Regions from separate parts of the Citricoccus sp. K5 genome, predicted to be linked through region 2. Evidence: riboswitches for the same ligand, from Rfam matches in the RefSeq annotation. Region 2 holds a riboswitch; each other region holds the start of a gene.
What was found. A riboswitch is a leader RNA that binds a small molecule or an ion and turns the genes downstream of it on or off. The one in region 2 is predicted to bind thiamine pyrophosphate.
Positions count from the first base shown of each region.

Region 1 (10,245 bases), 240 kb from region 2:
AGAGCGGAGACGAGGTCCGTGAGCACTGATGAGGTCCGTCGATTGATCCTGTCGATCACGACGCCCATGAAGATCCCGGCCAGGACGGCGGGCACGATGGTAGCTGCCGCTACGGTGCCCGCTGCTAACGCGCTGCCGGTGGTTTGGAGCACCAGCAGAGGCAGCACGATGGCCGCGATCGAGTTCCCCAAAGCCGAAAGGGTGTAAGAAGCCAGGTACGTTGCGGGAAGAAGTCTCATGGGATGAGCTAAAACTACGACGTCGCGTCGCAGTCAACTGGGTCGGACACACGCGGAGGACTCGCGTCGTCATCCCTGAGCTCCTCCAGGCTCAATCCAACCCGCCGGTGGCCTTCACCTTCAAAACCTGCCCTGGTGCGTCGTGCTTTCAGCCCGGCTGATTCCTCATGGGGAGTGTCCGAGAACAGGAGCCGCGTCCATTCCGGGTGAGGTCGGCGGGGGCTTCGTCATGTCGCCGACGACGCGTGCGGAGGCCCCGGACTGCTCTCCCCCAGCTCTTGTTCCAGCCAGCTCCACAGACGGAGCTCGCGCCCGAGGTCATAGGACTCGGAAGACGATGCCGCGATCTTTTCTCGGTGGACGTAGCTGCCACTCGTGGCGACAGTGGCCCCGAGAGCGACATCGGCGAGTTTTTGCCCCGCGGGCATCGGAGTGTCCACGAGGGGCGTCAAAGCCAGTACTGGAATCACCCTCCTCATGAGAAAGGGGAAGGCCCCGCCAGTTTCACGAGCAAGACCGGTGCCCACCACGAGACTGGGGTTATAGGCCACGATGTCGATTCCCTCAGGCAGTCGACGGGACCATTCGTGAACCAGGTGCACACCACCAAGTTTGCTGGTGACGTATGCACGGCGGCCGGACCGCACTTTTTCTGGAGAGTCGAATGCTCCGGGCCGAGAGAGGATCTCAGGGTCGGACCATCGAGGAGGTGGCATAGTCCCTGCGGTGTGCCGAAGATCCCCGAAATGGGCATCACTGACCGTGACCACTACGCGACTGGGCGATGTCAAATGCGGGTGGAGTTGACGGAGCAGTTGATGGGTCGACATGACGTTCACAGCGAAGGTCCTCTCGTAGCCGTCAACAGTGGATTCCAACGCGCTAGAGAGGTGGACGCCGGCGTTGAAGATGAGTCCACTCAGCGGCGGTAAAGCCCCCGAATTCAAGTGATCCTCCACCTGCGCAATTGCTGCTGTGACGCTAGCCATGCTGGCTAGGTCAATGTCGATGGTCGAGACGTGAGGCGAAATCTCTCGCAGGCTCGGCATGACTTCACCGGCGGACGCGCTTCGGCCCAGGATCACGAGGTGGGTCCCTGGGGCCCTCCGGAGGATCTCCCGTGCTGCTTCACGGCCAATGCCTCGCGTCGCGCCGGTCAGAATTATCGTTCGGACGGCAATATTCATCGGGTGTTCCTCAAGAGTCGGTGGCGCTGATCCATCGCGAAGCGGCTGGCAACTTCATCGTGAAGCAGTTGGAGAGATTGAGGAACGCCCCTCTGAGACTGGTACCGGCAGGACCACGCAGCCTTGGTGGGATGCTCCTCGCCAAGGCAGAATGTATCCATGGCACACAACGCTCGCCCAAATCTGGGAGAGTTCCTCCGGCACCGAAGAGCGCTGATGAAGCCCCCAGGTCAGCAAGAACGGTCGCGGCTCTCTGCTCGTCGAGTGCCAGGGCTTCGCCGGCATGAACTGTCCGATATCGCAGGAATATCCAGTGAGTACTACACCCGCCTCGAACAGGGGCGCGCGCTTCGCCCCTCACGCGAGATCCTCAGTGCGTTGGGAGCAGCCCTGCAGCTCTCCACCATTGAGGCAGAGCATTTGTTCCGACTTGCCGGTGAGCTGCCGCCGGAGCCACTTGCGCCGTCCACAACGATCAGCCCTGGGGTCCGGCAGTTGCTTGCCAGCCTGGAGGGCTCCACGCCGGTGACGGTCCACGACGGTCGGCTGGACATGCTGTCGATCAACGCCACTGCCACAGAACTGTTCGCACCACTCTTCGATGACGGCCCCTACGGCCGAAATATTGTCCACCAGGCTTTCACCGCGAAAGGGCTCTCCACGGTACTTGGGTGTACAGGCGCTAGACAGCTACGCCTGCTGGCCGCCGCGGAGTTCCGCCGCGCTCTGAGTCGGTACCCCGAGGATGAACGCCTTCAGGGCTTACTCAACGAGTTGCTGGGGCGGGGGTCAGAATTCGCCGACATCTGGGCGCTTGGCGAGGTAGGGACGCGGAGAACGGCGATGAAGAATGTTCACCATCCCACCAAGGGGGCTCTGTCCTTCGAGAGTCAGATGCTCCACGACCCAGAACGTGATCACTGGGTCATGCTCTTCGCTCCGGTTCGCTCTTGATGGAGGTCATCCGTGTCCATGAGTGCAGAGATCCAAGGGGTGCGTTCGAACGCGGAGCCCGGCTGGAGCAGGAAACGCCTGCCCACGGCCAGGACAAGGCGTGGTTCAGGGCGCTTCTGACGGCACCAGGAGAGTCCAGGATCTTAGGAGCAGTCCCACACAGCGCGCCGTGTCACGCCCACACGAGGTTGAAGGCCCCGGTGGCCACGGACAGGCCTACGGCGAGCGCGGACAGCCCGAGGCCTCCCAGAACCACCCAGGCGTCCACCGCGCCGAACCGGGACTGCCGCGCCCAGGTGCGGTCGCCGGTTCCGAAGCCCCGGGCCTCCATCGTGATGGCAAGCTTGGTGGCCCGGCGGATGGCCTGCACCATGAGCCCGAAGACCTGACCGAGCCAGGAGCCCAGCCGGCGGAGTGGATTGCCTCCCGTTCCGACGCCGCGGGCCCGCCGGGCCTGGCCGAGGGTCCGCCATTCCTCCGTCAGCACGCCCAGCAGCCGGAAGGCCGCGAGGGATCCGAGGACGAAGCGGGCGGGCAGCCGCAGCCGCTGGGACAGGGCGTCGGCCAGGTCCGTGGGGTCGGTGGTGATGAAGACCATCACGCCGGGCAGCGCCACCGCGAGGATGCGCAGCCCGGTGGCCAGCCCGGCCAGGACTGAGCCCTCGGAGATGCTCACCGGCCCCGCCTCGAACAGCAGGGGTCCGGAGTCCTCGCCGACCAGGGCGGTGCCCCACGCGGACACCAGCGCGGCCGCCACCAGCACCCAGGCCCGGCGGAAGAACGCGCCGACCCGGATCCCGGACCACGGCAAGAGGGCCACGGCGGCCACCAGCACGATCCCGGAGGACACCCAGTCCATCGTCGCCACCAGCACCGCCGTCACCGGCAGCAGTGCCGCGAGCTTGGCCAGCGGGTTGGCACGCTCGAAAACCGAGCCGGCCGCCGGGCGGGACGGAGCGGAGAGGGCGGCGACGGGCACCGTCACGCGGCCACCTCCAGCTCGATCGTCCGGGCGTCGAGCGCCGCGGCGAAGTCGGCGTCGTGGGTCACGGCCAGCACCGAGCGGCCCTCGGCCACCAATCCGCGCAGCAAGCCCGTGAGCACGGCCCACGTGTTGGCGTCCTGGCCGAAGGTCGGCTCGTCGAGGAACACCACCTCGGGCCCGGCCGCCAGTACCGTGGCCACGGACAGCCGCCTCTTCTCCCCGCCGGAGAGCGTGAACGGGTTGACCTCTGCCAGCGATTCCAGGTTCAGCGCTGCCAACAGCCCGTCCGCCCGTTGGGCTGCCTCCACGTCGGTGAACAGCCGCCGCCCGCTCTCGGGGTCGCGGGCATGGCGGGGCCCGAACAGCAATTCTTCCCGCACGGTGGTGGCGACGAACTGGTGCTCGGGCTCCTGGAAGACGGTGCCGATCCGGCTGACCAGGTCAGCGGCTTTCCACCGGTGCGGGTCGTCCGGCAGGTGGCCGGCCCGCTCCCCCTTGAGCGCGGCGCCCGCCGTCAGCGTGCCAGCGTGGGAGGGGATCAGGCCGGCCAGGGTCAGCAGCAGCGTGGACTTCCCGCTGCCGTTGGCCCCGGTCACGACGACGGCTTCGCCGGCCCCCAGCTCCAGGTCCAGGTCCGCCTGGACCGGCGTCGGGGTGGGGCCGAAGCGCCGACGCCATCCCGGTGTCACCGGCTCCTTCGAGACGGCCAGACCGCGCGCGGTCAACAGCGCACCGGGGGGTGCCGGCGTCGGGCGGGTCTCCGTCACTGTCGGAACGCGGCCGGGCACCCAGACGCCCGCCGCGGCCAGCTCGTCCCGGACGCGGCCCGGGGCCAGGAGTTCGCCCGGGGAACCGTCGTGACTGATGCCGCCGCCGGGTTCCAGGACGAGCATGCGGTCCACGTGGTCGGCCCAGATCGCCAACCGGTGCTCGACCACGAGCAGAGTCGCCCCAGTCCGCTCGACGACGGCGAGCACGGCGTCGCGGACCTCCAGCACCCCGGCCGGATCCAGGTTGGCGGTCGGCTCGTCCAACAGGATCAACGGCGGGCGCATCGCCAGGATCCCGGCCAGGGCGAGGCGTTGTTTCTGCCCGCCGGAGAGTCGCGAGGTGTCCCGGGCCAGGGAGATCCCCTGATCCTCGCCCAGCCCCACGGCGTCCAGGGCGTCCCGGACACGGTCCCAGATCTGGTCCCTGGGCACCTGCAGGTTCTCGGCGCCGAACGCGGCATCATCGCCGACGCGGGACAGGATCACCTGGGTCTCGGGGTCCTGCTGGACCAGACCGGCGTGGCCGCGCAGCTGGCGGGACACGGTGCCGTCCACCCGCAGGGATCCGGTCTCCTCGGACTCGTCGGCGGGGTCCAGCACCCCGGCGAGGGCGTAGAGCAGGGTGGACTTGCCGGCACCGGAGGGCCCGGCCAGCAGGACCTTCTGCCCCGCCGGCACCTCTAGGTCCAGATCCGCGACGGCGGGCACCGGCCGGCCGGCGTGGCGCCAGCCCCAGCCCGCCGCGGTGATGCGTGCTCCCGGCACCGCTCAGGCCACCGGCTCCTGGTGGGCACGGCGGGAGGCCAGGGCGGACAGGGCGCCCGTGGCCGCGAGCCCGCGCGTGGCCAGCCAGGACAGCAGGCCGGCGATCACCACCCCGGACACGCCCACCAGTCCCACGTAGATCAGCTTCCAATCCAGGGTGTACTCGGGGAACCAGTTGAAGATGAACGCGTCATTGATGCCGCCGAAGAGGCCCGTGAGCAGGCCGGCGAGCAGGGCTACCGGCAGGGTGAAGCGGCGGTAGAGGAAGGCCAGCAGGATCAGTTCGGCGCCGAGGCCCTGGATCACGCCGGAGGCGAGCACGGTCAGGCCGAACTGGGAGCCGAGCAACGCGGAGACGGTCGCTGCGACCAGTTCGGTGAACAGCGCGGCACCGGGCCTGCGGATGATGAGCCCGCCGAGCACGGCCGGGAAGAGCCACATCCCGGCCACCAGGGCGGAGGACGGCGGGAAGGCCGCGAAGGCGGGGCTCAGTCCGGCATAGGCCAGGTTCCAGGCCCAGAAGATGACGCCGGAGGCCACCGCGATGACGGCGGCCACGACGATGTCCACCACCCGCCAGGAGCGCCGGTTCGGGGCGTTGCGGGACGCCCGCCCGGCGCCGGTGGTGGTGGTTCCGGTGCCTGTGGACGGCGCGTGGCCGGCGTCGGGCTCGGGGGTGGTGCCGGGGTGGTGCGGGGTGTTGCCGGTCTTCATGGAGACCATGTGGTGTTCCTCCTCAGGGATACAAGGAGGGGGACGGAACGGAACGGTACGCCACGGACACCCGCACGCGGATGCTGCCGGACGGTTCCTGACGTTCCATCAGAGAACTCGACTTCCTTCGCCGGTGCTAGCCGGAGCAGGTTCGAGGGTCTGCGCTGAGCGCACTCTCAGCACCCGAAGGTGCTCCCCTGTCGTTCACAGTGTCCGTCCATCATAGTCCACCCGGGGCGCGTCCGGCCCGGTGACCCGTTAGGCTGACCCTGAACGCGCAATGACCACCGTCAACGTCCTGGAGGAACCCGTGAACACCCTCGTGGAAAAGCTCATCGCCACCGGAATCACCATCGGCGGTGGCATCATCGGCACCAAGGTCGTGGAGTTCGCCTGGAGGAAGATCACCGGCCATGACGCTCCGAAGGACCTGGACGACACCGAGGCCAACATGTGGAGCGCCATCACCTTCGCCACCATCTCCGCGGGCATCTCCGCGATCATCCGCGTCTCGTCCAAGCGCGGCGCGAATTCCGCCGTGAAGGCCATCCAGTCCCGCTCGAAGTCCAAGGCCGGGACCGCCGAGGTCTGAGGTCCGACGCCGGCCGGACTCGGACCGGTTCAGCTCACCGGCGGCGACGGTCGCGCCAAGCGAGAGACGCCCGGACTCAGCCGGCCCAGCGGGGCGGGTTCAGTCGCGGCCCTGCTGGTCCGTCGGGTCGTCCTTCGGGACGGTCCGCTGGTCGTGGGCCGTGGCGGCCGGCTTGCCCGCGTCGTCCTGACGGGCGACCACGTCCGCGAGTTCGTCCACGTAGTGGAATTCCGGCTTGAGGTGCTTGGTGCGGTAGCCCGCCCGGCCCACGAGGTGGGCGGAGACCGGCGCGGTGAGCATCTGCAGCACCCACGCCAGCACCAGTATCGGCACCCACACCCACGCCCGCCAGGCGAAGGCCAGGGCCATCAGCATTAGCAGCAGCCCGAGCACCTGGGGCTTCGTGCCGGCGTGCATGCGGGAGAGCTGGTCCGGGAACCGGAACAGGCCGATCCCGGCCACGGTGGACATCAGGGCACCGAGGACCAACAGCACGGCGGCGATGCCGTCGGAGATCTGGATCCAGTCCAGGTCAGGCACGTTCACTGGGCTCCTTCCTGGCCTCGGCCACGAACCGGGACAGCGTCACCGATCCCACGAATCCGATCACGGAGGCCACCACCACGAACACGATGTTGTCCGTGTGGTGGTTGACGGCCATCTCCACGCACAGCGCGGACGAGATGACGATCAACAGCACGTCCGTGGCGATGGCCCGATCCAGGATCGAGGGCCCGCGGACGATCCGGTAGATCGCCGCCAGGGCACCCACGCCCAGCAGGATCAGGCAGATGATCCCTGCCCCTTCCAGCATCGTCATCCGAGCCTCCTCCCCGCCGTGGCGTCGGCGCGACGCGCCTCGTCCTCCCGCACCAGGGCCAGGTCCGCCTTGGTGCCGATGGCCCGGATGATCGCGGCCTCGGTGCTCAGGGCCTCGGCCCGGAAGCCCTCGACCGCCTCCGCATTGTCCACGTTCAGGCAGTGCAGGTACAGGGTCGAGCTGGGCCGGTCCACGTCGATGACCAGGGAGCCGGGCACCAAGGCTAACGCATGGCCCGTGAGCGTGACGATCAGGTCATCGTGGCTGCGCAGCGGGACCGCCACCACGGAGTTGACGATCTTGGGCCCCTGCGTGATAGCGTCCCAGGCCACCGAGATGGAGGCGGTCACCACGTGCCAGAGGAACCGGAACGTGAAGACCAGGGCATACCAGAGGTTGAAGCGGTCCGAGAAGTTCACCCGTGGCAGCCGGTAGAAGCTCAACGTCAGCATCGAGAACACGACGCCGGCCAGTAGCACCCCCGGCGAGAAGTCCTCCCAGAGGGCGCCCCACGTGAGGGTCAGCCCCAGGAGGATCGGCCATTGGCTCCAGAAGGAGCGGCCACCGTCCTGGTCGTCCGGGCCGGTGCTCATGGCTGCCCCCCTTCCGTGCTGTCGCCGACATCATGCCCCTCGGAATCCCCGGGGATGGAATCCAGCACGCCCGGTCCGCTGTTGTCCTGGTCCGGGACATGGATGCCCCGTTCCTCCAGTCCACCCAGGTCCCGCTCCGCCTGGGCGGCGGCCTCCGGGCCGAGGACGGCCTCGATATAGGGCGTGCGCAGGAGCATGTCCGTGGCGGCCCGGTCAGAGAACGCGTAGAGCGGTCCGGCGAACACGGTGAAGGCCAGGCCGAAGGCCACGAGCCCGATCGTCGGATAGACCATGCCGCGGGCCGGTCCCTTGGCGATCTTGGTCGGGGTCTTGATCTGGGTCTTGGTCTGGGTCTTAGTCAGGACCTTGGTACCGGCGTGCGTTGCGGTCTTGGTCTGCGTCTCGACCGCGACAGCCCTGGCGCTCCGGCCGGCGCGCCGGGCCTCCGTCTCCTCCAACGCCAGGACCAGTTTGGCCGGCGGGTGCTCGACGTCCTCCACCCGGCGCCAGAACGAGCGGGTCCACACGCGGACCATCACCAGCAGCGTCAACAGCGAGGTCACCACCGAGGCGGCCACAAGCGCCCACGCCATGCCGTGATCCGCGCCCACGCCTGCCTGGATCAGTCCGATCTTGGCGAGGAAGCCGGAGAACGGCGGGATGCCGCCCAGGTTCATGGCCGGGATGAAGAACAGGATCGCGATCAGCGGTGAGATCTTCGCCATCCCGCCGAGACGGTCGATGTTGGCGGACCCGGCCCGCTGCTCGATCAGTCCGGTGACGAGGAACAGACCGGTCTGCACCGTGATGTGGTGCACCACGTAGAACACCGTGGCCCCCAGCCCGAGCACACTGGCCATGGCCACGCCGAAGATCATGAAGCCGATGTGGGAGACGAGCGTGAAGGACAGGACACGCTTGATGTCGTTCTGAGCGAGGGCGCCGAGGATGCCGACGATCATCGTCAGCAGGGCCACCCAGAGCAGCAGCGAGTTCACCCGGTCTCCCGGGAACAGCAGCGTTTCGGTCCGGATGATCGCGTAGACGCCGACCTTGGTGAGCAAGCCCGCGAACACGGCGGTCACGGGGGCAGGGGCCGTCGGGTAGGAGTCGGGCAGCCAGAAGGACAGCGGGAACACGGCGGCCTTGATGCCGAAGCCGACGAGCAGCATCACGTGCAGCACCATCTGGACGTCCGGATCCAGTTCCGCGATCTTGACGGCCACGTCGGCCATGTTGATGGTGCCCGTGGCGCCGTAGATCATGGCGATGGCGATCAGGAAGAGCACCGAGGAGATCACCGAGACCACCACGTAGGTCACACCCGCTCGGATACGCGGTCCGGTGCCTCCCAGGGTCAGCAGCACATATGAAGCTGTCAAGAGGATCTCGAACCCGACGTAGAGGTTGAAGAGGTCACCGGCGAGGAAGGCGTTGGACACGCCCGCCACCAGGATCAGGAACGTGGGGTGGAAGATCGAGACCGGACCGCCCTGGTCCTGGTCCGTGATGCCCTGCGCGGAGGCGTAGATCAGCACCGCTAGCACGATCGCCGAGGACACCACCAGCATCAGGGCCGAGAACCGGTCCACCACCATCGTGATGCCCCACGGGGCCTCCCAGCCGCCGAGGAAGACGGCCACGGCACCCGTGTCCCACGTGGCGGCCAGCAGGAGGCACTCGAGGAGCAGTGTCAGGGTGATGGTGGTGACGGTGGTGGCGATCTGCGCCTTGGGGCGGCGGACCAACACGAAGGCCAGGGCTGCGCCGAGGATCGGCAGCAGGACCGCGAGGGGTGCGAGGGAGACGATGTCCAGGTCCATCACTCACCGTCCTTCGGTTCGCGGCCCCGTGGTCGGGACCGGGGGCTGCCGGAGCGTTCGTCTTCATCCGGGAGGTGGTCGTCGTGGCCGAGCGATCCGACGGGGTGTTCGCCCTCCTCCGGTTCGTGCCGCGATGGGCGGCCGCCACCCGGCCGGTGCCGGTTGGCGTCCGTCTTCACCTTCACCGTGCCGTCGGCACGGTGGCGGACCGCCAGGGCACCAGTGGAGGGGTTGATGGCCGTGGCGTGCTCGTAGTCCGCGTTCGGGTCCTCGTTCTCCTCGAGGAACTCCGACGGCTCCTCCAGCAGCTCCGCATCCTCCTCCGCGTCGAAGGAGGACTGCTCGGCGACCTTGACGTCCTCGGCGTCCACCAGGACCTCGTCCCGCCGGCCCAGCTTCCAGGACCGGTAGATCATGCCGAGCATGAAGGCCGTAATGGCGAAAGAGATGACGATCGAGGTCAGGGTCATGGCCTGGGGCAACGGATCCGTGTAGGCGCTGGGGTCCACGCCGTCCTCCACGAGCGGGGCCTGGCCGGGGGCACCGGCCATGGTGAGGATCAGCAGGTTCGTGGCGTTGGTGATCAGGATCATGCCCAGCAGCACGCGGGTCAGGGTCCGCTCCAGCAGCAGGTAGATGCTCACGGCGTACATCACGCCCATGACCAGCAGCAGCACAATATTCACGCTCATGGCGTCACCGTCCCGGTTCCCGTGGTCCCCGCAGCACCGGTGGACCCGGTGGTGGACGTGGTGGTCGTGCCAGCCGGTGAGCCGGAGGCGGAGGTCGAGGCGGTGTCGGAG
Region 1 is NZ_LR732817.1:2,600,456-2,610,700, forward strand. Features, by position in the region: gene BOSE125_RS11630 (MFS transporter) at 1-239, opposite strand, end outside; gene BOSE125_RS11635 (SDR family NAD(P)-dependent oxidoreductase) at 467-1,426, opposite strand; gene BOSE125_RS11640 (helix-turn-helix domain-containing protein) at 1,586-2,380, shown strand; gene BOSE125_RS11645 (energy-coupling factor transporter transmembrane protein EcfT) at 2,553-3,359, opposite strand; gene BOSE125_RS11650 (ABC transporter ATP-binding protein) at 3,362-4,900, opposite strand; gene BOSE125_RS11655 (ECF transporter S component) at 4,904-5,623, opposite strand; TPP riboswitch at 5,720-5,823, opposite strand; gene BOSE125_RS11660 (DUF4235 domain-containing protein) at 5,895-6,206, shown strand; gene mnhG (monovalent cation/H(+) antiporter subunit G) at 6,306-6,677, opposite strand; gene BOSE125_RS11670 (monovalent cation/H+ antiporter complex subunit F) at 6,739-7,026, opposite strand; gene BOSE125_RS11675 (Na+/H+ antiporter subunit E) at 7,023-7,619, opposite strand; gene BOSE125_RS11680 (Na+/H+ antiporter subunit D) at 7,616-9,442, opposite strand; gene BOSE125_RS11685 (Na(+)/H(+) antiporter subunit C) at 9,442-10,134, opposite strand; gene BOSE125_RS11690 (Na+/H+ antiporter subunit A) at 10,131-10,245, opposite strand, start outside.
Region 1: it holds a riboswitch for thiamine pyrophosphate, as region 2 does, so the genes downstream of both, BOSE125_RS11655 (ECF transporter S component) here and BOSE125_RS12780 (bifunctional hydroxymethylpyrimidine kinase/phosphomethylpyrimidine kinase) in region 2, are expected to answer to the same signal.

Region 2 (10,245 bases):
CACTGTGGGAGTACCGGCTCGACCAGTATCTGGAGGATGCTGGTCGAGGCCTGTCGGATATCTACCGCTCCGGTGCCAACGGTCGATCGTGGGCGACACTGAAGATGAAGGCGGATCGGGCAGAGCCGCGAGTCGATTTGCCGAAGGTGGAGTTAAAGCAGGTCTTGCGGGCATCTGCGCTTCTTCATGTCGACGACCGGGAACGAGCTGACACCTATCTGCGATTGATGCGTGACGATGTAGAAATCGCATCTCTGACTGCCCGGGAGCGCCAGTTCGCGGAGATGCTCTACTTCACGGCGATCTATCAGAAGGGGCGGTTCAGCTCCATTGACGAAGCCTTCCTATGGGTCCGCGCCCAGAGGGCGTTCGTGGATGAAGTTGAGGAGATCTTCGAGCACACGCTTTCGGTCACTCGGACGAATCCAAGTGAAACGGCGCTGGGCCGTTCCACTCCACTCTTGACCCATGCGCACTACCGTCGTGAAGAGATTCTGCCCGCCCTTGGCATCAGGACGTTCGATAAGTCACCCGACGCGGTTCACGTTTCCGGCGTTGCCTGGTCCGAGGAGTTCGCGACTGATGCGTTGCTCATCAATCTGAAGAAGTCAGAGCGCGACTTCTCGCCCACCACGATGTACCGCGACTACGCCATTAGCCGCGATCAGTTCCACTGGGAAAGCCAGAACAACACCCGGGCATCGTCAGCCACGGGCCGTCGCTACGCCACCAAACTGACGAATGGCACGAGCACGATGCTGTTTGTTCGCGAGGCACCCGCCAACGAGATAGGAACGATGCCATTTGTCTGCCTCGGAACTGCGGATATTGACTCTTGGAAAGGTGAACGTCCGATGCAGATTACGTGGGACCTGCATCGGGGCATGCCAGTGGATGTCTATCAAGACGCCCGGGCAATCGCCTGAGGCTAGCCATTAGGTGAATTGGTAGAGCAACACTCATCTACCAGCGTTACCCAAGCAAGGTGACGAAAGCTCCGAACACGTGACAGTTCGAGGAGGACCCGTCGACATTTGAACGGCCCTGCAGCAGACGAAGTGAATCGAGTGCACGGACGAGAATAATCAAGGACCCTTAGCTATTGGGTGGCTCAATGCTGACGGACCCCCACAATCTTGCGGAGGCCCGTCAGTTCCATTTGTCAGCCACCGGGCTACACGTCGCCCGGACTGCTAATGCTTCTTAAAGGTTAGGGGTGCTCATTCTCAGTGTCCTCCCTTGGAACTTCGGCTACGGGTGTGTCCGCGCCTACTGTATCTACAATAGCGTCAGCCGCAGTTCCGTCAAGATCCCCGTCACTTTGCTCTAATCGATCAAATTCGCGCACCTTGGATAGTAGTGGCCAGGTCACGTAGTGGGCGCGGCTAAGAACGCCGTCCCGGAGCATCGAATCCGCGATCATCTTGGCATCCTCTACGTCGTCAAGTAGGGCCGCTTTGGCCAGTTGGAAGTCGCGGCTTCTGGCGGACGTGTCGAACTTCACGACTTCCTCACGGACAACGTCGAAGTCATTGCTGTACTTGTAAGATAGCCAGACATTCACTTTGAATATGAGAGATGTTGTGTCTTTAAGTTTGTCAATAGGTGCGTCTTTCCCGAGTTGCTTCAAGAGGTCGTACCTACGATCTTGAAGAAGGTGATAAGTGCGGTCGGCAAGATGACTAAAAAAGTCATGTTTTACGTCTTCACTTGCGCATAACTTTGTGCCAATCGACCAGACTAAACTAAATGCGATAGAGAATAATGTGTCTGCCGCATTCTGAAGATACTTCGTATCAACAACTAATGGGTCGTCAATTGCTTTTGTAACATCGAACTTTTCGAGCTTGGAGAGATATGCCGCGGAGACTAGGCCGGCGTTATGTACGATGCAATGCCTGCGTTGAACTACCTCTAGCGCTTCAAATGTTTCTGCACGAAGTATTCGAGGAAGTTTGAACTTCTTCGCGAAAAAATCCATCCAGTCAGAAAGTGAGCCGCGAAAAATTTCGTCAATAATCTTATCAACGAAAGAGTCTCTAATTTCGTCAATCGATTCAAACTGAGAGATTTCTGCCCATGTAAGCTGCCGATCTCCACCTTTCAAGGTGTTCGGTTGTCGTTCTACTGCTGCGCGGGCGATTTGGTTCACTACCATTTCCAGTTCTCCAACAAGGCTCACCAATAGGGAGGACCGTAAGAAGTGCGACGAAGGCGGCGTTCGTAGGGCGCGTATGACGCTGTCTAGATATGTTGACATGTGGCCATCCGGCAGCTTGGATTCCATGTCGATGAGCGCCTTAATGAAGGCTTCCTCGCGCTCTTCATTGCTGAGATCACTAGTGGGGTCTGGGGTATTGAAGGATTCGAAGACTTCTACCAGCTCATCAACTCCGTCGTCGTTAATGGAGCTACCGAGTCGATCCTGGATCTGCTCCCTTGCACGACGAGCGGCATTGTCGACCTCAGTCTCTCGATCATCCATGAAGGATGCCAAGCGAAGGATTTCCGATTGCCTATTGGCCATCAGCTCGAGAAGGCGGATTAGACGTTCACTAAGAAATTCGTCAGGTGAGAGCTCTCGAACGGTTCGTTCTCCCGAAGGGCCCGTGTCTTCGCTGTTCCCATCCTGTTGGTTCATGATCCTAAGGTTAGCTGTAACTACACCTGCATATTGGTTCAACGTGTGCTTCAAGACTGCCATCCACTTGCAGAGTACGGACCGTGCTAACACGTACTTGTCGAGCTGCGAGTAGGTCAGGTGGTCGAGCAAGTGTCGGCTGACGGCCGAGAATGTGATACCCGCAGGCAATGTCCTTGTGTGCTTCAAACCCATCGAAGCTGCCTAAATCAAGATCACCAATGGCAAATGGTGATCTTGATGGGTGGCCGACTCCCCGCGCGGTCTTGTATCGGGATCTGGGGTGCGATTCAAGCTTCGATGTGGCCAGCCGCTGGATGGGCCCAATGTAACCCCGAAGGTAAAAACGAACCTCGTGATTTTGGGACACCAGGCAGCTTGGGTATCAGAATGGCCGCCGTGGGTGGGCCGAATTGGACCTGTCTATACTGGGGCGCGGACACGGGGTGCGCCGACCGGCGCTGAGATCAAACCCGTGGAACCTGATCTAGTTCGAACTAGCGAAGGGATGTCCACGTGACTTCTTCTTGCCACACCCAGAAATCCCCAGTTCCCCGCGTGCTCTCCATCGCCGGCACCGATCCGACCGGGGGAGCGGGCACCGCCGCAGACCTGAAGTCCATCACCGCGGCCGGCGGCTACGGCATGAGCGTCGTGACCGCCCTGGTCGCCCAGAACACCCACGGCGTGCGGGACCTACACGTCCCGCCCGCCGAGTTCCTCGCCGCCCAACTGCGCGCCGTCAGCGACGACGTCACCCTCGACGCAGTCAAGACCGGCATGCTCGGCACCGCGGACATCATCGCAACGGTCACCGCCTGGCTGGACGACGTCCAACCCCCGATCCTCGTCGTCGACCCGGTCATGATCGCCACCAGCGGGGACCGCCTGCTGCAGCCCGAGGCCGAGCAGGCCATGGTCGCCTTCTGCCGCCGCGCCACCGTGGTCACCCCCAACATCGACGAGCTCGCCGTGCTCGCCGGCTCGCCCCGCGCCACCACGGAGGACGAGGCGCTGGAGCAAGCCGCCCGCTGGTCCGCGGAGACGGGCGTGGCCGTCGTCGTGAAGACCGGGCACCTGGACACCCTGACCGTCACCAACACCTGGCTCGGCCCGGACGGCACCCGCATCGCCGTGCCCTCCACCCGCGTGGACACCACCAGCACGCACGGCACCGGCTGCTCCCTGTCCTCAGCCCTGGCCACCCGCCTCGGCCTCGGGGACACCCCCGCCGCCGCCCTGGCCTGGGCCACCGACTGGCTCCACGAGTCCATCACCCACGGCGCCGCCCTGCGCGTCGGCTCCGGCCACGGCCCCGTGGACCACGGCCACCACTCCCGCCGGCTGCAGGCGGCCGCATCGTCCGCCCCCTGGCTGACGCCCGACGCCGTCCCCCACCTCCTCGAGGCACCCGCAGACCTGGGTGCCCCGCGGGCTGGCACCAAGAACGACGACGTCGACCCCGCGCCAGCCGTCGCACCCTCCGGCCCGTGGACCGCCGCACTCTGGGCCGCCGGCGCGGAGACCACCGAAGCCATCACCGACTCCGACTTCGTCCGCGCCCTGGTGGACGGGTCCCTGCCGCAGCACGCCTTCGCGTTCTACCTGGCCCAGGACGCGCTGTACCTCAACGGCTACGCCCGAGCCCTGGCCGCACTCTCCGCCCGCAGCACCGACCCCGCCGCCCAGGTCTACTGGTCCCAGGCAGCCACCGGAGCCCTGGCCGAAGAGGCCGAGCTGCACCGCGGCTGGCTCGGCCGCAACAGTGAATCGGCCCTGACGCCAGCGTCGAGTCCGGTCACCAGTGCCTACACGAACTTCCTGCTGGCCACCGCCTTCGGTGAGGACCGGACCGTGGGTGTGGCCGCCGTGCTGCCCTGCTTCTGGCTCTACGCGCAGGTCGGCGCCGCCCTGCCCGCCGTCCCCGCGGGCCACCCCTACGCCGCCTGGCTGGACACCTACCGGGACCCCGGCTTCGTCACCGCCACCGAGCAGGCCCTCGCCCAGCTGGAGGCCGAGATGGCCGCGGCCTCCCCGGCCGTGCGTGCCTCCGCGGCCCGGGCCTACCTGACCGCCTGCCGGCACGAGCTGGAGTTCTTCGACCAGGCCCTACGGATCGAACCCGGCGAGGCCGCTGCCGTTGCCGGAACCGCAACCGGCGCCACCCGCAGCACCGGAAGCGCCAGCCCTGGCAACACCACCGCCGCACTGTCCGGGAGCGCCCGGTGACGGCCGCTGCCACGGCCCCGGCCGCCGTCGTTCACCTGCCCCCGGAGGGCAAGGCCGCCCTGCGGGCCGGCGTGGTGGGCAACTGGATCGACAATATCCACGTATTCCTGCCGCTGACCGCCCTGGCCCCGGCGATGCTCGTGCTCGCCGGGCCGGCCGCCGCCGTGTCCACCGGGGCGCTGATCGTCATCGCGATGATGTTGGGGCGGCCGATCGGCGGGGTGGTGTTCGGGCGCATCGCCGACCGGCTCGGGCGCACCCGCACCACGCGGATCGCGATCGCCGGGACCGCCCTGTGCGCCCTGGTCATCGCCGCCACCCCCACGCACGAGATCCTCGGCGCCGGGACCATCGGGCTGATCCTGGCCCTGCGCTTCTTGTGCGGGATCTTCGTAGCGGGGGAGTACTCGGCGGCCATCCCGCTGGCCATGGAGTGGTCCGCCCCGCGCCGCCGTGGGCTGATGAGCGGGCTCATTCTGTCCATGGCCCCGTGGGCGCAGGCCACCATCGCGTTCTCCGTGGCCGGGCTGCTCGCGCTGATCGGGCCCGACGCCTACGCCGCCTGGGGCTGGCGGCTGCTGTTCGTGCTCGGCGCGCTGCTCTCCGTGGGGATGCTGGTCTACTACTCCCGGCAGGTCACCGACGCCCCGGTGTTCCACCTCAGCAAGCAGCGGGCGGAAGAGGCTGAACAGGCCGAGCGTGCGGACCAGGCGGGGGAGACGGTGCCCGCGGGACAGGCGAAGCCGGCCGGTCGGCCGGGGCTGCGCCAGCTGCTCGCCGGCCGGTGGGCGCGGGCCTTCTGGCAGGTCTTCGTGCTGATGACCGGGCTGTGGCTGCTGACCAACACCACCGTGCTGCTGCTGACCGACCGGCTGGCCACCGATTCCGCGCTGGATCCCACCGCGGTCCCCGTGGTCATGGGCATCGCCTCCGTGGCGCAGGCCGTGGTGATGGCCCTGGCCGGGCACCTGTCCACCCGCGTGGGCCGGCGTCGGGTCTTCGTGCTGTGGGGACTGGCCGCCGCCATCGCCGGCCCGGTGGTGTGGTGGCTGGCGGTGCATTCGCCGACCCTCGCCACCGCGGCCGCGTGCGCCGCCGTGCTGCAGGTCATCACCGTCTCCGCCTACGGCCCCGTCTCGGCGTACCTCTCCGAGCGGTTCCCCACCGAGATCCGCTCCACCGGCTACGGCTCCGGGTACAGCCTGTCCCTCATCATCCCGGCGCTCTATCCCTTCTACCTGCCTGCGCTCGAGGCCGGGTTCGGACGGGATGGCTCCGTGATGGCGCTCGTGGTCCTGGGCGGGGTGCTGCTCGTGCTCGGCGCGGCGCTCGGGCCGAAGCTGGCACCCCGGGACCTGGACGGGGACCTCGACGAGGTCGCCGCAGGCGTTGTCGGGACGGGAGGCGGCCGGTGAGCGGGGCGAGCCGGCTGGGACCGGACCTCGCGCGCGATCCGGACCTGGCCGCCGTCGCGCCCGTGATCCGTGCGGTGCGGGAGCGCCAGCCGCTGGTGCACTGCATCACCGCGACCGTGTCCATGGGGATCGTGGCCGACGGGCTGCTCGCCGCCGGCGCCCGCCCCATGATGACCGAGACCCTGGCCGAGGCCCCCGTGGTGACCACCGTGGCCGATGCGATCGCGGTCAACCTCGGGACCCTGAGCACCGACGCGATGGACGGGATTCCCGCGGCGGTCGAGGTCGCCGTGCGGGACGGGCGGCCCTGGGTGCTCGACCCCACCGCCATCGGCCTCGCTCCCGTGCGCACGCCGCTGGCGCGGAAGCTGCTGGATTCTGATCCGGAGGTGGTGCGCGGCAATGCCTCCGAGGTGCTGGCCTTGGTGGGTTTTGGTGCCGGGGGCCGTGGGGCGGATTCGGTCTCGGCGCCGGCAGCCGCCGAAGAGGCGGCCCGTGACGTGGTGCGGAGGACCGGGGGAGCGGTCGCCGTCTCCGGTGAAATAGACCTGGTGCTCGACGCCGGCCGTCGAACCCTGGTGGCGCGCGGCACCTCCCAGCTCACCCGGGTCACCGGCACGGGGTGCCTGCTCGGGACACTGACCGCGGCGTGCTCGGTGGTGGCCGAGGACGGCTTCGAGGCCGCACTGGCCGCCACGGTGTGGATGAATGTGGCCGGGGAACTCGCCGCGGAGCGGGCCTCCGGGCCGGGGAGTTTCCGGGTGGAGCTGCTCGATGCGCTGGATGCCGTGGGTCAGGCTGTGGAGAACGGGGTGTTCTCGTGAACGGTGAGGCGGTGCGGCGGGAGCCGCTGGACCTGCGCTGCTACCTCGTGACCTCGGGGACCGGACGGCGCACCGTTGACGTGGCGGCGGCCGCGGCGGGCGCCGGGGCCGGCGTCGTGCAGGTGCGCGCCAAGGAGGCCTCCGCCGCCGAACTGCTGGAGCTGACCCTCGCCGTGGCCGAGGCGGTGCATGCCGCCCGGCCGGCCACCCGGGTGCTGGTGGACGACCGGCCGGATGTCGCTTGGGTTGCTCGGTCGCGGGGCGCGGCGGTGCATGGCGTGCACCTGGGCCAGGACGATCTGCCCGTGGCCGCGGCACGGGAGCTGCTGGGGCCGGAGGCGATCATCGGGCTGACGACGGGGACCCTAGAGTTGGTCCGCGCCGCCGAGGCACAACGTGAGGTGCTGGACTACATCGGCGCCGGGCCCTTCCGGCTGACGCCGACGAAGGACTCCGGGCGTGAGCCGCTGGGGGTGTCCGGTTACGGACCCCTGGTGGCGGCCACGGCCCTGCCGATCGTGGCGATCGGGGACGTCACCCCCGCGGATGCCGCGGCGCTGGCCGGGACCGGCGTGGCCGGCGTCGTGATGGTGCGGGCGCTGATGGAGGCGCCGGATCCGGGTGAGGTGGTGCGCCAGGTGCTGGCGGGCGTTGACGCTTTGCCCCTTCCGCTTCCCACAATTCCTGGTGATCGTGAGACTTCCCAGTGATGATCACGGCGAAAACTCATGATCGCGGGGAAACTCCGCGGCAGGATCTCGCAGCGGTCAGTGGGAATCAGGCCGACAGGCCAACTGAGATGTTTGGCTGAACGCTCCACTCTGTCTTGGAATCTCACCCTGTTCAGGTTCGTGGGATGCCAGTGCATAATCTCGAGGCCGTGATGCGCCATGGTCTAGGCCCGGGACGTGATGGGCGATGCGACGGCCCCGGCGGAATTGCCCTCGGTTCCCATGCCTGCCCGGGCTTCGCGGCGATGGATGGCAAGGTCCATGCGCCCGGGAAGCAGGTCCGGGTGCAGGGCGCGCAGGTCCGAGGGGTAGTCCCCGTCGCGCAGGCGCCGGTAGGGGCGGGTCGGTTCGCTGTCGATCCCCTGGAGCCGCCCGAGGAGCCGCTCGCGCTCCCGCTCGACGTCAGCCGGGCCAAGGGAGTCGGCGTCATGGACCACGTGCAGGTCGAGGGTGTCGATGCCGACGTACCAGAGCGCCCCATGGGTCAGGGGGAACAACAGGGAGTCGAGATCGCCGCTGAGGCCGCGGGGGCCGATGGTGCGCTCGTCCTCCCCGGCGGTGACGATGATCAGGGCCTTGCGCCGGGTGAGTCCGCCATCCCCGTAGCGGCGGGGGAGGTGTAGGTCCGGGTCCAGCTCGTTGTCATAGGCGAAGCTGTCCGTCAGCACGCGGTCCAGCCAGCCCTTGAGGATGGCCGGCGGGCCGTACCACCACAGCGGGAACTGGAGGACGAGCAATTCCGCGGCGGCGAGCTTCGCGTGTTCGGCCCGGACCGGTGCCGGAAGCTCGCCGCGGGAGTAGGCCTGACCGGCGAGTTCGGCCAGGTTCCCCGGACGATCCGCCGGCTCACCCAGGTCGGCTCGGCCGAAGACGGGGTCGAACCCCAAGGAGTAGAGATCCGAGGTGGTGACATCATGGTCCCGGGACAAGGCCTCGACGCCGGCGCGGTACAGGTGGCCGTTCAGCGACGCCTGGCGGGGGTGGGCGAGGACCCAGAGGGCGGATCCCGGAACGGGCGGATGATCGACGGGCATGGTGCCTCTCCTTCTGTGTGGGTGGTATCCAGTCCACCGCACATCGATCAGACGGAGAATGCTCGAAACTCCGGAATCAATGCGTCATCGTCTAGCCTGACGGGGTGGACACACTCACTGAAGTGCTCGACAACATCCGCTCCTCGGGGGCGTTGATCGATCAGAACCTGCTCTCCCCACCCTGGGCGATCCGCCAGGAGGGCGGCGCCTCGATCACCGTGGTGGCGATGCTCCGAGGCGAGGCCTGGATCAGGCGAGACGGGGACGATCCACTCCGCCTGGGCACCCGCGACCTCGCGATCCTCACCGGTCCGGGGCCTACGCTCCTGACTAGTGACCCCACCGGATGGATCCCCACCACGTGTGTCCTGACCGCTGAGGGCGCCTGCCTCCAGGAGACCGGTGAGCGCCTCTCCGATGCGGACGTCGGGCTCGGGAGAGTGACGGACGCGGCACCCTTGGAGACGGAGCACGTCCTGCTCGCCGGGTCCTTCCCGACCTCGGGAAGGATCGCCGGGCGGCTCCTCGATGCGCTGCCGCCCGTGCTGGTGGTCCCCCGTGCCCAGCAACGCTCACGGGCGTTGGGCCTGCTCGAGTCCGAACTCGAGAACCGGGAGCCCGGACAGCAGGCCGTGCTCGATCGGCTCCTGGACCTCGTGCTGATCGGGGCGCTGCGGGACTGGTTCGCGCTCCCGGACACGGCCGTCCCTGCCTGGTACGGGGCGGCAGGGGACCCCGTCGTCGGCCCCGCGCTCGGAGCCCTCCACGCCGATCCGGCGCGGCCGTGGACCGTCGAGGCACTGGCGCGCCGCGCACAGGTCTCACGAGCCACGTTCGCCCGCCGCTTTGCCGAGGTGATGGGCGAACCGCCGATCTCCTACCTGGCTGGTTGGCGCCTGTGTCTGGCCGCGGACCTCCTGCAGGAACGTGAGGACACCATGGAGTCCATCGCCCGGCAGGTCGGCTACTCGAGTGCCTTCGCCCTGAGCGCCGCCTTCACCCGCGAGTACGGTGTCCGTCCCAGCAGATACCGGGTGCAGAGCCGGCGTCCTGCCGTGGCGGAGATCGCCGAGTAGCACTCCAGGCCCGGCTTCCCGGACAATGAATGAGTATTCGGGTCAGGGAACGAGAATCTTCAGAGTTACCGGAATTGGAAGCGAATCACAGCCATGACGACGATCGACGACCACGACGCCTACATTGCCGCGGCAGCCGAGCCCTTCCGGCCAGAACTGCAACGGTTGCGCTCGATCCTGGCCCGCACCCTGCCTGAGGCGGAGGAGATGGTGGCGTACAACATGCCGGGCTTCAGCATCGGTGGCACTGTCGTTGCGAGTTATGCGGCGTTCAGCAAGCAGTGCGGGCTGTATG
Region 2 is NZ_LR732817.1:2,841,157-2,851,401, reverse strand. Features, by position in the region: gene BOSE125_RS12790 (DEAD/DEAH box helicase) at 1-926, shown strand, start outside; gene BOSE125_RS12785 (hypothetical protein) at 1,211-2,641, opposite strand; TPP riboswitch at 3,074-3,167, shown strand; gene BOSE125_RS12780 (bifunctional hydroxymethylpyrimidine kinase/phosphomethylpyrimidine kinase) at 3,200-4,870, shown strand; gene BOSE125_RS12775 (MFS transporter) at 4,867-6,285, shown strand; gene thiM (hydroxyethylthiazole kinase) at 6,282-7,109, shown strand; gene BOSE125_RS12765 (thiamine phosphate synthase) at 7,106-7,819, shown strand; gene BOSE125_RS12760 (NAD(P)H-dependent oxidoreductase) at 8,005-8,874, opposite strand; gene BOSE125_RS12755 (AraC family transcriptional regulator) at 8,979-9,950, shown strand; gene BOSE125_RS12750 (iron chaperone) at 10,044-10,245, shown strand, end outside.

Region 3 (10,245 bases), 620 kb from region 2:
CATGCGCTGGCGCCGGCGCGGTTCCGGCAGCAGGTGGCCCCGGCGTATCTGCGGCGCAACCAGGAGGACGTGCTCACCGAGTTGCCGGAGCTGGTGGAGGTTCAGGAGCTGCTGCCGATGATCGCGGCGGATGCGCAGGCCTACCGGGAGGCCGTGAGTGAGGGGAACTTCATGGCGATGCGGACGGCCGCGTTTTCTTCTGGGGGTGCGTCCGAGAAGATGCAGCGGCTGGTGGAGATCGTGTCCGAGGCCGAGGAGAACGGTCGGCGGGTGATCGTGTTCTCGTTCTTCCGGGACGTGTTGGACGCCGTGGCGGAGACCCTGGACGGTCCGGTGTTCGGGCCGCTGACCGGCTCGGTGGCGGCGGCACAGCGGCAGGCGATGGTGGACGCTTTTTCTGCTGCGCCCGGAGGTGCCGCTCTGGTGGCGCAAGTGACGGCCGGCGGGGTGGGGCTGAACATCCAGGCCGCCTCCGTGGTGGTGCTCTGCGAGCCGCAGCTGAACCCGGCCATCGAGTGGCAGGCCATCGCCCGGGCCCGGCGGATGGGGCAGCTGGAGACCGTGCAGGTGCACCGGCTGCTCAGCGAGGACGGCGTGGACCAGCGACTGACCGAGATGCTGGCGGTCAAGGCGGAACTGTTCGAGCAGTTCGCCCGGGAGTCCGACGTGGCCGAGGCGGCACCTGAGGCCGTGGACGTGTCCGAGGCGGAGCTGGCCAGGGAGGTTGTTGCTGCGGAGCGGGAGCGGTTGCTCGGCGACCGAGGCACCTACCAAGCTTCCGACAGTCCCTGCGCGACGTAAGAAGGGCTGAAGTGCCAGGCAGCTGGGCAAAGGTTCTGCCGCCGTACTGGACTGCTTCACTGGGGTTCAACAAGCGCAGAGGCGAGCCGCCTCCATCATCCGATAACTTCAATGTATGAGTCATGAGCGCACCATGGACCTGATCCGTCAGATGGTCTCCGAAAGAGAGTGGAGTCAGTTCCACACCCCGGAGAACCTTGCGAAGAGCATCTCCATCGAGTCCGGTGAACTTCTGGAATGTTTCCAATGGGGCGGCGAGGCAGAAATCGAAGCGGTTCAGTCGGAGCTCGCCGACGTCCTGACGTACTGCTTCCTTCTTGCGGATGCCCTTGGCCTAGACGTGGACGAGATCGTCCAGACCAAATTGGGCAAGACCCACGAGAAGTACCCCGTGGACCTCGCCAAAGGCAGGAGCACGAAGTATGACCGACTTTGAGATCCAGAGCTTTCCTCTGAACAGCGAGGGTGTCAGCGCAGCCGCTTCGAAGGAGCCGCGACTGAAGAACTGGCCAGCGGTCTACATCCTGCATGAGGGCCGGTCCACCGAGTCCCATCGGGTGGCTCAGAAAATTTACGTGGGCGAAACGCTCAAAGCGGACCGCCGACTCACGCAGCATATGCAGAGCGATGCCAAGAAGGATCTCACGGAAACACGTGTGGTGCTACACGATATGTACAACAAGTCCGCCACCCTCGATCTGGAGGCTTTCCTCATCCGGATGTTTTCCGGTGACGGCCACGAAATTCAGAACCGCAATGAGGGGATCGTTGCCGGGCAGTACTTCGCTCGCGAGTACTACCAGGAGACCTTCAAGCAGATCTTTCAGCAACTGTATGCGGATGGGCTCTTCGTCCAAACCCAGCTGGACATCATCAATCAGGACCTATACAAACTCTCCCCGTTCAAGGAGCTTTCGCCCGAACAGGACGAGTCAGTGCGCCGCATGGCGGAGGCAGTTCTCGCCGACGTCGGTGGCGCCGCAGTTCAACCCTCCTCCGTCGAGACGATGGTGGTTCAAGGGGGCCCCGGAACCGGCAAGACCGTGCTTGCCGTCGTGCTGATGAAGCTTCTCGCCGATATCGGCGAGTCAACAGATGAGGAACTGGAAGACCTGATTCAAGAAGGTCGACCCTTCAGCGACCTCTTCACCCAAGAAAACAGAGACCGGCTTCGGGGGCTAACCATCGGGTTGGTGATCCCCCAGCAATCGCTCCGGAAGTCCATCCAGAATGTCTTCAAGAGGGCACCGGGACTGAAGCCATCGCAAGTGGTGGACCCATTCAAGGTTGGGGGGTCGGGTATTGAGTACGACCTGCTGGTGGTGGACGAAGCACACCGCCTAAGCCAGCGTGCCAACCAGTCCGCCGGCATGCTCAACATCCAGTTCCAGACGATCACCGAAGACCTGTTTGGCGGGGATGATCATTCCAAGACCCAACTGGACTGGATCCGCGCAAAGAGCCGACACCAGGTTCTGATCCTTGACCCCAATCAAACTGTCAGACCCGCGGACCTTCCCCGTGACAGCGTCGAGGCGGTGATCCAGGAAGCCTCGTCAGCTGCTCGACTTTTCACGCTCCAGTCCCAACTTCGAGTGCGGGCGGGCGACGACTATGTGGGTTTCTTCGGCAAGGTGCTGCGCTCGGCCGGCAACGGCATGGCGCCTTCGGCTCCCGACATCATGAAGTATGACCTGCGCATGTTTACCGACCTCAAGCGGATGAGACAGGAGATTCTGCGGCTGGATAGCCGAAACGGTTTGGCCCGCCTCCTCGCAGGGTTTGCCTGGAAGTGGCGTAGCAAAAAGAACAAAGCTGCCTTCGACATCGAGCTCGATGGACTGGAGTTGCGATGGAATTCCACAGCAACAGACTGGGTCAGTTCGCCAAAGTCGCCGCTCGAAGTCGGTTCTATCCACACCATCCAGGGCTACGACCTGAATTACGCGGGGGTGATCATCGGCCCCGACCTGAGATTGGACGAGTCCACGGGCCGGGTCACCTTCAACCGGCAGTCCTACTTCGACACGAAGGGTATGGAGAGCAACAGGAAGTTGGATATCACGTACACGGACGATCAGATCCGGGAGTACGTGATCAACATCTACAACGTCTTGTTGACCCGAGGCATCCTCGGCACGTTTCTCTACGTCTGTGATGAGCCACTGCGGAAGTACTTGGCTCAGCATTACTTCCCCGACATCTTGTCCGGAGCTAGCGAAGCGACGTTCATGGGAACATCGCTTATCCATGGGGCCGACTACCTCGTGAACCCTGATCCTCGGATTACCTATCGGCCCCGAGCACACCGCGGGGCGATCGAAAAGGTGGTGCTCAAGACGGTAGACACCGTTCCCCTGCGAGACACGTGACAACTTCGAAACTATCGCGGACTGCTTCGGACGCATCTTGGCGCTCCAGTAGCGAGCCCGCATACATATCCTGGTGGCTGACGTGTTCGCGACCTCGATTGGCCGTCGCCCCGTCGCCACGACTGAGTCAGATGGCCCCGCGCATAATGGCGGGGACGAAGCCCAACTCCTCCAGTTGTCCGATCACGGTCAACACCAACGGACCGGCATCCAGTCTCAAACGATATGACCGCGGTGATTCCGGCAATCGTCCGAGGAGTCTTCGGTCCACGAGTCCACGGATCAGTTGGCTGCGCGTCGATGAAGAGCCGGGAAACACCTCCGCAAGGTGACTCGCCTTCACTATGCCGCGCTCCGCCACGGTACTCAGGGCCGCTGCCTCTGGCACGCTAATCTGTGCCGACCGCAGCAGACGGTCAATCGCCGGTAATAGCACACGTGCACGGACGAAGCTCGCCTCGCCCAGTGACTTCACTCGCGTCAGGTCATCGCGGAGTCCGAGCAACACATACTCACACCAGCGCACAAGGCCAATGTCCTGATAGGTGTCCGCATCGGCAAGGTGCTCGTAGTACCGCTCTCGGTCGGCACCGAAAACCGCAGTCGGGTTCAAAGCGCGGAAGCTGGTTGTCTGGGTGAATCCCTGCTGGACCAGCACTGCATAGGTGAGCAACCGTGCCACCCGACCATTACCATTCCCGAACGGGTGGATCCACAGGAACCGATGATGGGAGACGGCCGTCGCCACTAGGTCCAGGTTTCCAGGCCGTTCGGCGTTGATGAAGTCGGCGAGCTCGCCCATCAGCAGGGGGATCAGGTCCGGGCCGGGAGGAACGTGCTTAGCACCCGAGATGGCCACCGGCATGGTGCGGTAGGAACCGGGGGTGCGATCCCCCTCGGTTTCGAGCCCCTCGACGGCGATTCGGTGCAGCTCGCGTATGAACATCTGGGTCAGTGGCACTCCCGGCTCGACGTGCTCGTCGATGAACTCCGAGGCCTTCTCCAAATTGATGATCTCCTGCACGGAGTCCGAATACTGGAAGCCGTCCGATTGCTCCTTCTCGGTCACGACATCCAGAACCGTGGTGCGGTTTCCTTCGATGCGGGCGCTCGTCATGCTGGTGACCAGTTGCAGCACCTGGTGTATCTGTCCTAGAAGCTCCGGGTCCGTATCCGTCATGGCCAAGTCACCACGCAATCGTTCGAGATCGAAGACGGCCATCGTCAGCGAAGAGTCGAAAGGAAACTCAGGAATGTGTAGCGACATGTGCTCAGACTTTACCGCGATGGGTCGCCGTATTTAAGGTCAACTACCACAATGTCTCTTACTTTCGGGGTTTTCGAGTTACACGGGGCTACCCAGTAATTAATCACGGTTCGTCGAGAAATTAACCCGCGACTGCGAAGAGAAGTCCACGAGACCCGAGTCGACCTACATCGGCCGGCCCACGCAACATCGCCCGCTCGATCAACCGCAGCCCCCGGGTGCCCGACGACACGACATATCGTCCGGCGCCTGGGGGCTGTGCGTTACTGTGGCCACACACCACGTGACACGGGGTGCCCCGCGAGGGGCTGAGAGAACACCCGTCGAACCTGATCTAGTTCGTACTAGCGAAGGGATGTCGCGCCTATGCCGCGCACTCATTTTTCTGCACCCGCTCTTCCTGACCCCACTGACCTGGTCAAACACACCCACCAGCTACTCCCCCGGCTCCGGGAGACCCAGCCGTTGGTCCAGTGCCTGACCAATCCGGTCACCGTCAACTTCGTCGCCAATGGCCTGCTCGCCCTCGGCGCGACGCCCGCCATGACGGACATCCCCGGCGAGGCCGGCTCGTTCGCCCGCGCCGCCTCTGCCGTGCTCATCAACCTCGGCACCCCACACTCCGAGCAACGAGAGGCCATGCTCGAGGCAGCAGAAACAGCGCACGACGCCGGCACCCCCTGGGTGCTCGACCCCGTCGCCGTGGGTGCCCTGCCTGTCCGCACCGCCCTCGCACATCGTCTGCTAGACCTCTCCCCCACTGTAATCCGCGGCAATGCCTCCGAGATCCGGGCCCTCGCCGGAGAAGGCACCGGCGGTCGCGGTGTTGACTCCTCCGACACCACCGAGGCCGCCCGGGACAGCGCCCTGCAGCTGGCCCGCACCACCGGCGCGGTCGTCGCTGTCTCCGGGGAGACCGACCTCATCACCAACGGCCACAGCATCGTCCGCATCGCCAACGGCCACCCCCTGCTGACGCGCATCACCGGAGCCGGCTGCCTCCTCGGGGCGGTGGTTGCGGCCTTCGTCGCCACAGGCTCCACCGCACGCACCATCTCACCCGATTCAGCGGCTGAGACCAGCACCGATCCACTCGCCACCACTGTCACGGCCTGCACGATCTACGCCATCGCCGCCGAACTGGCCGCCGAACAGACCCACCGGCCGGGATCCTTCATCCCCGCCTTCCTCGACGAACTCGACGCCCTCACCCCCGAGGACGTCACCGCCCGGGCACGAATCACCGTTGAGCCTGCTGCAGCAGCAACCCCAGCCCTCAACTCGACCACAGGGAGGACCGCATGAGCCTGACCACCACCGCGAACGCCAGCACCACGACACCAATCACCCCGCCCCCCGATCTCTCCGTCTACCTCGTCACCGACTCGGCACAAGCCCAGGGCGCGGGCCGCACACTCGTCGAGACGGTCGTGGCCGCCGTCGGCGGTGGTGTCACCACCGTTCAACTGAGGGAGAAGACCACCCCGGCCCGGCAGCAGATCGAACTGCTCGAGACCCTGTCCGCAGCGCTCCCCGTACACGTGACCCTGCTGGTCAACGACCGCGTGGACGTCTACCTCGCCGCCCGCCACCGCGGGGCCCGCGTCCACGGGGTGCACGTGGGCCAGTCGGACCTGGACGTGGCGGACGTTCGCCGGCTCATCGGCCCGGAGGCGATCCTCGGCATCAGCGCCGCCACCCCGGACCAGCTCGCGGCCACCGAGGCCAGCATCGCCGACGTCACCTACGTGGGCATCGGCGCCCTGCGCACCACCTTCTCCAAAGCGGACGCGCCTGCTCCCATCGGCGCGGAGCGCATCGAGCATCTCGCCGCCACCACCGCACTGCCCGCCGTCGCGATTGGCGGGGTGGTCCCAGACGATCTCCCAGGCCTGCGGAACGCGGGACTGGCGGGGGCCGCCGTCGTGTCTTGGGTCTGTGCCGCGGAGGACCCGCAGCGAGCTGCGGCCGAGTTGGCCCAGGCCTGGCGGTCGGCTCCGGCGCGGTAGACACTGGTGACGACCACACAGCGGACACCCGACCCCAGGAGCTTCCATGTCCTTCCAGGCCTACCTCGACACCATCGAGGAGAAGACCGGTCTCACCCCGCGCCAACTGATCGAGATCGCGCAGAGCCGCGGCTATGACGACGCCTCGGTCAAGGCCGGCGTCATCCTCGACTGGCTCAAGGCCGACTACGGACTCGGCCGCGGACACGGCATGGCCCTGGTCCACGTCATCAAGAGGGGCCCCCAGATCGACGCCAAGCACGTGGGGACCACGGGCAGCCACAGCGACGAGTCGGACGTGCTCTGGCTCGACGGCAAGGCCACCAAGCCCGCCTGACCGGCGGTCGCTTTCAGCTGCGTCTCAGCGTCCGAAGCCCCCACCCCGAGGCCCGGGGCGGGGGCGAGAGGTCACTGGCCCTGCTGGGCCATCTCGATCCACGGCCCGTACCGGTCGGCCTCGCTCTGAATCAGGGCGGCGGTCTCCTCGTAGTCACGGAAGGTCGGAATCTGGTTGCCGTCCTCGATGACCTTGATGTAGCCGGGATCCTCGACGGCCGTACCCATCGCGTCGGAGAGGGCCTTGACCACCTCGTCCGGGGTGCCGGCCGGCGCCATGATGCCGGCCCATGAGGCGTTCTGCAGGTCAACGCCCTCCTCCTGGGCGGTCGGCACGTCCGGGTAGTCCGGGTGGCGTTCCTCGGAGAGCATGGCCAAGTAGCGCATCTCCCCGCCGTCCACCTGGGCCTTCTGGCTGCCCATCGCATCGATCGAGAAAGTCACGTCACCAGCGGCAGCCGCGGCGATGGAGGGGGCGGACCCGTCATACGGCACGCTGGTCAACTCGATTCCCGCCAGGTCCTGCAGGCCCCGTGCCGGGGAATCCCACACGGATCCGACCCCGGGGGAGGAATAGGTCAGCTTCCCTGGGTTGGCCTTGGCATCCTCGATGAGCTCTGAGAGGGACTCGTAGGGACTGCCCGCCGGTACGGCGATGGCACCCGGGCCCTCGATGGCCTGACCGATCGGGACGAAGTCATCCGGGCTGACGTCGTAGTCCATGAACTGGAGCGTCGCCACCTCCACGCCCATCATGGACAGGTTGTAGCCGTTCGGCTCCTGCTCGGCCAGCCAGGTGTAGCCGATCGACCCGTTGGCCCCGGGCCGGTTCTCCACGATCACGGACACCCCCAGCTCATCCTCCAGCAGCGGGGCCAGGGTGCGGGCGGTGAGGTCTCCCTGGCCGCCTGGCTGCCACGGCACCACGAGGCGGATGTCCGTAGTGGGAAAGTCCTCCGCGTCAGCGGTCTTGCTCCCGGCGTTGTCGGCACAGGCGCTCAGCACCATGGTGCCGGCAAGGGCGAGAGCCGCCAGGGACAGGGTTCTGGTCTTCAGGTGCAGAGACATGATTCTCCTTGGTTCTGAGGGGTGCAGCGAATAAGGGGGGGTGGGCGGGTCTACCAATGAGTGGTTCAGGTCCCGACGGCGGCGCGCGGGACCACGGTGCGGTTCACCAAATACGTGGGTTGGCCCTGGAACAGGGCGTCGAGGACGTTCTGGGCGGTCTTGGTGCGGATCTCCTGTTCGGACTCTTCCGAGTACCACGCCGCGTGGGGCGTCAGGACCGTGTTCTCGAGTTCGGTGAACGGGGACTGATGACCGAGCGGTTCCGCGCTGAAGACGTCCAGTCCGGCCCCTCCCAGCCGGCCTCCTGCCAGGGCCGCCGCCAGGTCCTCTTCCTGGACGATTCCGCCGCGGGAAGTGTTGAGCAACAGCGCCGTGGTCTTCATCAGGCCCAGCAACCGGGAATCCACCAGGTTGACCGTCTCGGTGGTGAGCGGGAGGTGGATCGAGACCACGTCCGCTGCCGCGAAGAGCTCTTCGGGCGTCACCAGCGTGGTGTCATGCTCCCGCAACGCGACGTCCGGGTCCACGAACGGATCGTGTGCGATCACCCTCATGCCGAAGATCTGCATCTTCGCAGCCAGACGCCGGGGGATGTTGCCGAAGCCCAGCAGCCCCAAGGTGGCCCCGCGGAGCCGGTGCAGCGGCTTGGCCTGGGCATAGTCCCACTGACCTCGCCGCAGCGCGCGATCGTAGATACCCAGTCCGCGGGAGAGGGAGAGGATCATGGCTGCCGCGTGGTCGGACACATCATCCAGGGAACCGTCGGGGACGTTGGCGACCATGATGCCGGCGGCGGTGGCGGCCTCGATGTCGATGGTGTTGACGCCGATTCCGTACCGGGCAATCACGCGGCAGCGTTCCAGGGTGGTGATAAAGGCGGCATCCAGCTGGACGTACTGGTTGACGATGGCGTCCGCGTCACGGCAGGCCTTCCGCAACGCGGCCTCGTCAGCGAAGGGGCCGGCGTCGACCATGACGTCCTGTCCGTCGAAGACGGACCGTTCCGGGGACAGGTCTGTGAACTCGTAGTCGGTGATGACGATCTTGTACATGGATACCTCAGGTCGTGGGAGTTGGGGGGAGTGCCGTGGCCGCGGAGTCAGAGCTGGCCGAAGGTCTCATCGAGATGCTGATGGAACGGCAGGCCGACGATCTCCGAGTACTGGGCGTAGTCCATCGCGCTGGCCGGTACGGTCTGGTTCTCGCGGAGGGAGTGCAGGCTCTGCTGCACTGCGGAGGTGGCGGAGAACAGGGCGGTCAAGGGGTACAGGACCATCCGGAATCCCAGCTCTTCCAGGTCACTGCCAGCCAGGCTCGCCGCCTCGGTGCCGTCCACAATGGAGACCACGGTCGGTCCGTCCACGGATCGGGCGATGAACTCCACGTCGCGGATGGTCTTGACCCCGTCCACGAAGAGCAGGTCTGCCCCAGCATCGCGGTAGCGGTGGATCCGCTCGACGGCATCCTCCCGGGAGGTGGCGGCCAGAGCGTCGGTCCGGGCAATCACCACGAGGTCGTCAGAGCCGCGGGCCGCCACGGCAGCTTTGACCCGACGAGCCGAGTCCTCCGCGTCCACCAGGCTGATGCCGGCCATCTGCCCGCAGCGCTTGGGAGAGACCTGGTCCTCGAGGTGGATCGCGGCGACGCCCGCTTGCTGGTATTCGAGAACCGTGCGGTGAATGTTGGACGGGCCACCGTACCCGTTGTCAGCATCGGCGATGACGGGAATGGAGACGGCCCGGACCATGTTCCTGGCATGCTCCGTCATCTCGGTCGCGGTGAGCAAGCCGATGTCCGGCTGACCGAGTCTCGACGCCGTGGCCCCGAAGCCGGTGAGATACACGGCCGGGAATCCCGCCTGTTCGACCAGTCGGGCGGTGAGCGAATCGAAGGCCCCTGGGGCGTGCACGAGGGGCCGACCCGGCTCGAGCAGTGTTCTCAATGATGCAGCCGCGTTCATGATTCTCCGTGTCCTTGGTTCTCTGACGGTTGCGGGGCGCGCGGGACTTCGACGGTCTGCAGGGTTGTGGCCCGGCGGATCGAGAGAGTCGCCGACGTGATGCACCTCACGTTGAACTTGGATACTAGATGAACGTCAACTTGGATACAAGTGTTGGGCCGGATAGCATGATGGCGACAGAGGAGGCCCCGTTCAGTGAGAACCTCATCCATGGCCTACGGGATCGTTGCATCGCTCCGCGCATCCATCACGGACGGTGCCTTCGAACTCGGTGAACCGTTGTCCGAGGATGCCCTGGCAGAGGTCTTCTCCGTCAGCAGGACACCCGTGCGCGAAGCCCTGAAAGCGTTGCAGAACGAGGGAATCGTAGAGATCGTCCCCAAGTCCGGCACCTTCGTCTTCGATCCCTCGCCCGAACAGGTGCTTGAATTA
Region 3 is NZ_LR732817.1:3,460,743-3,470,987, reverse strand. Features, by position in the region: gene BOSE125_RS15600 (DEAD/DEAH box helicase) at 1-801, shown strand, start outside; gene BOSE125_RS15595 (nucleotide pyrophosphohydrolase) at 935-1,237, shown strand; gene BOSE125_RS15590 (DUF2075 domain-containing protein) at 1,224-3,173, shown strand; gene BOSE125_RS15585 (Fic family protein) at 3,301-4,440, opposite strand; TPP riboswitch at 4,720-4,813, shown strand; gene thiM (hydroxyethylthiazole kinase) at 4,807-5,745, shown strand; gene thiE (thiamine phosphate synthase) at 5,742-6,449, shown strand; gene BOSE125_RS15570 (DUF4287 domain-containing protein) at 6,496-6,786, shown strand; gene BOSE125_RS15565 (tripartite tricarboxylate transporter substrate binding protein) at 6,858-7,853, opposite strand; gene BOSE125_RS15560 (C-terminal binding protein) at 7,919-8,905, opposite strand; gene BOSE125_RS15555 (oxaloacetate decarboxylase) at 8,953-9,813, opposite strand; gene BOSE125_RS15550 (GntR family transcriptional regulator) at 10,009-10,245, shown strand, end outside.
Region 3: it holds a riboswitch for thiamine pyrophosphate, as region 2 does, so the genes downstream of both, thiM (hydroxyethylthiazole kinase) here and BOSE125_RS12780 (bifunctional hydroxymethylpyrimidine kinase/phosphomethylpyrimidine kinase) in region 2, are expected to answer to the same signal.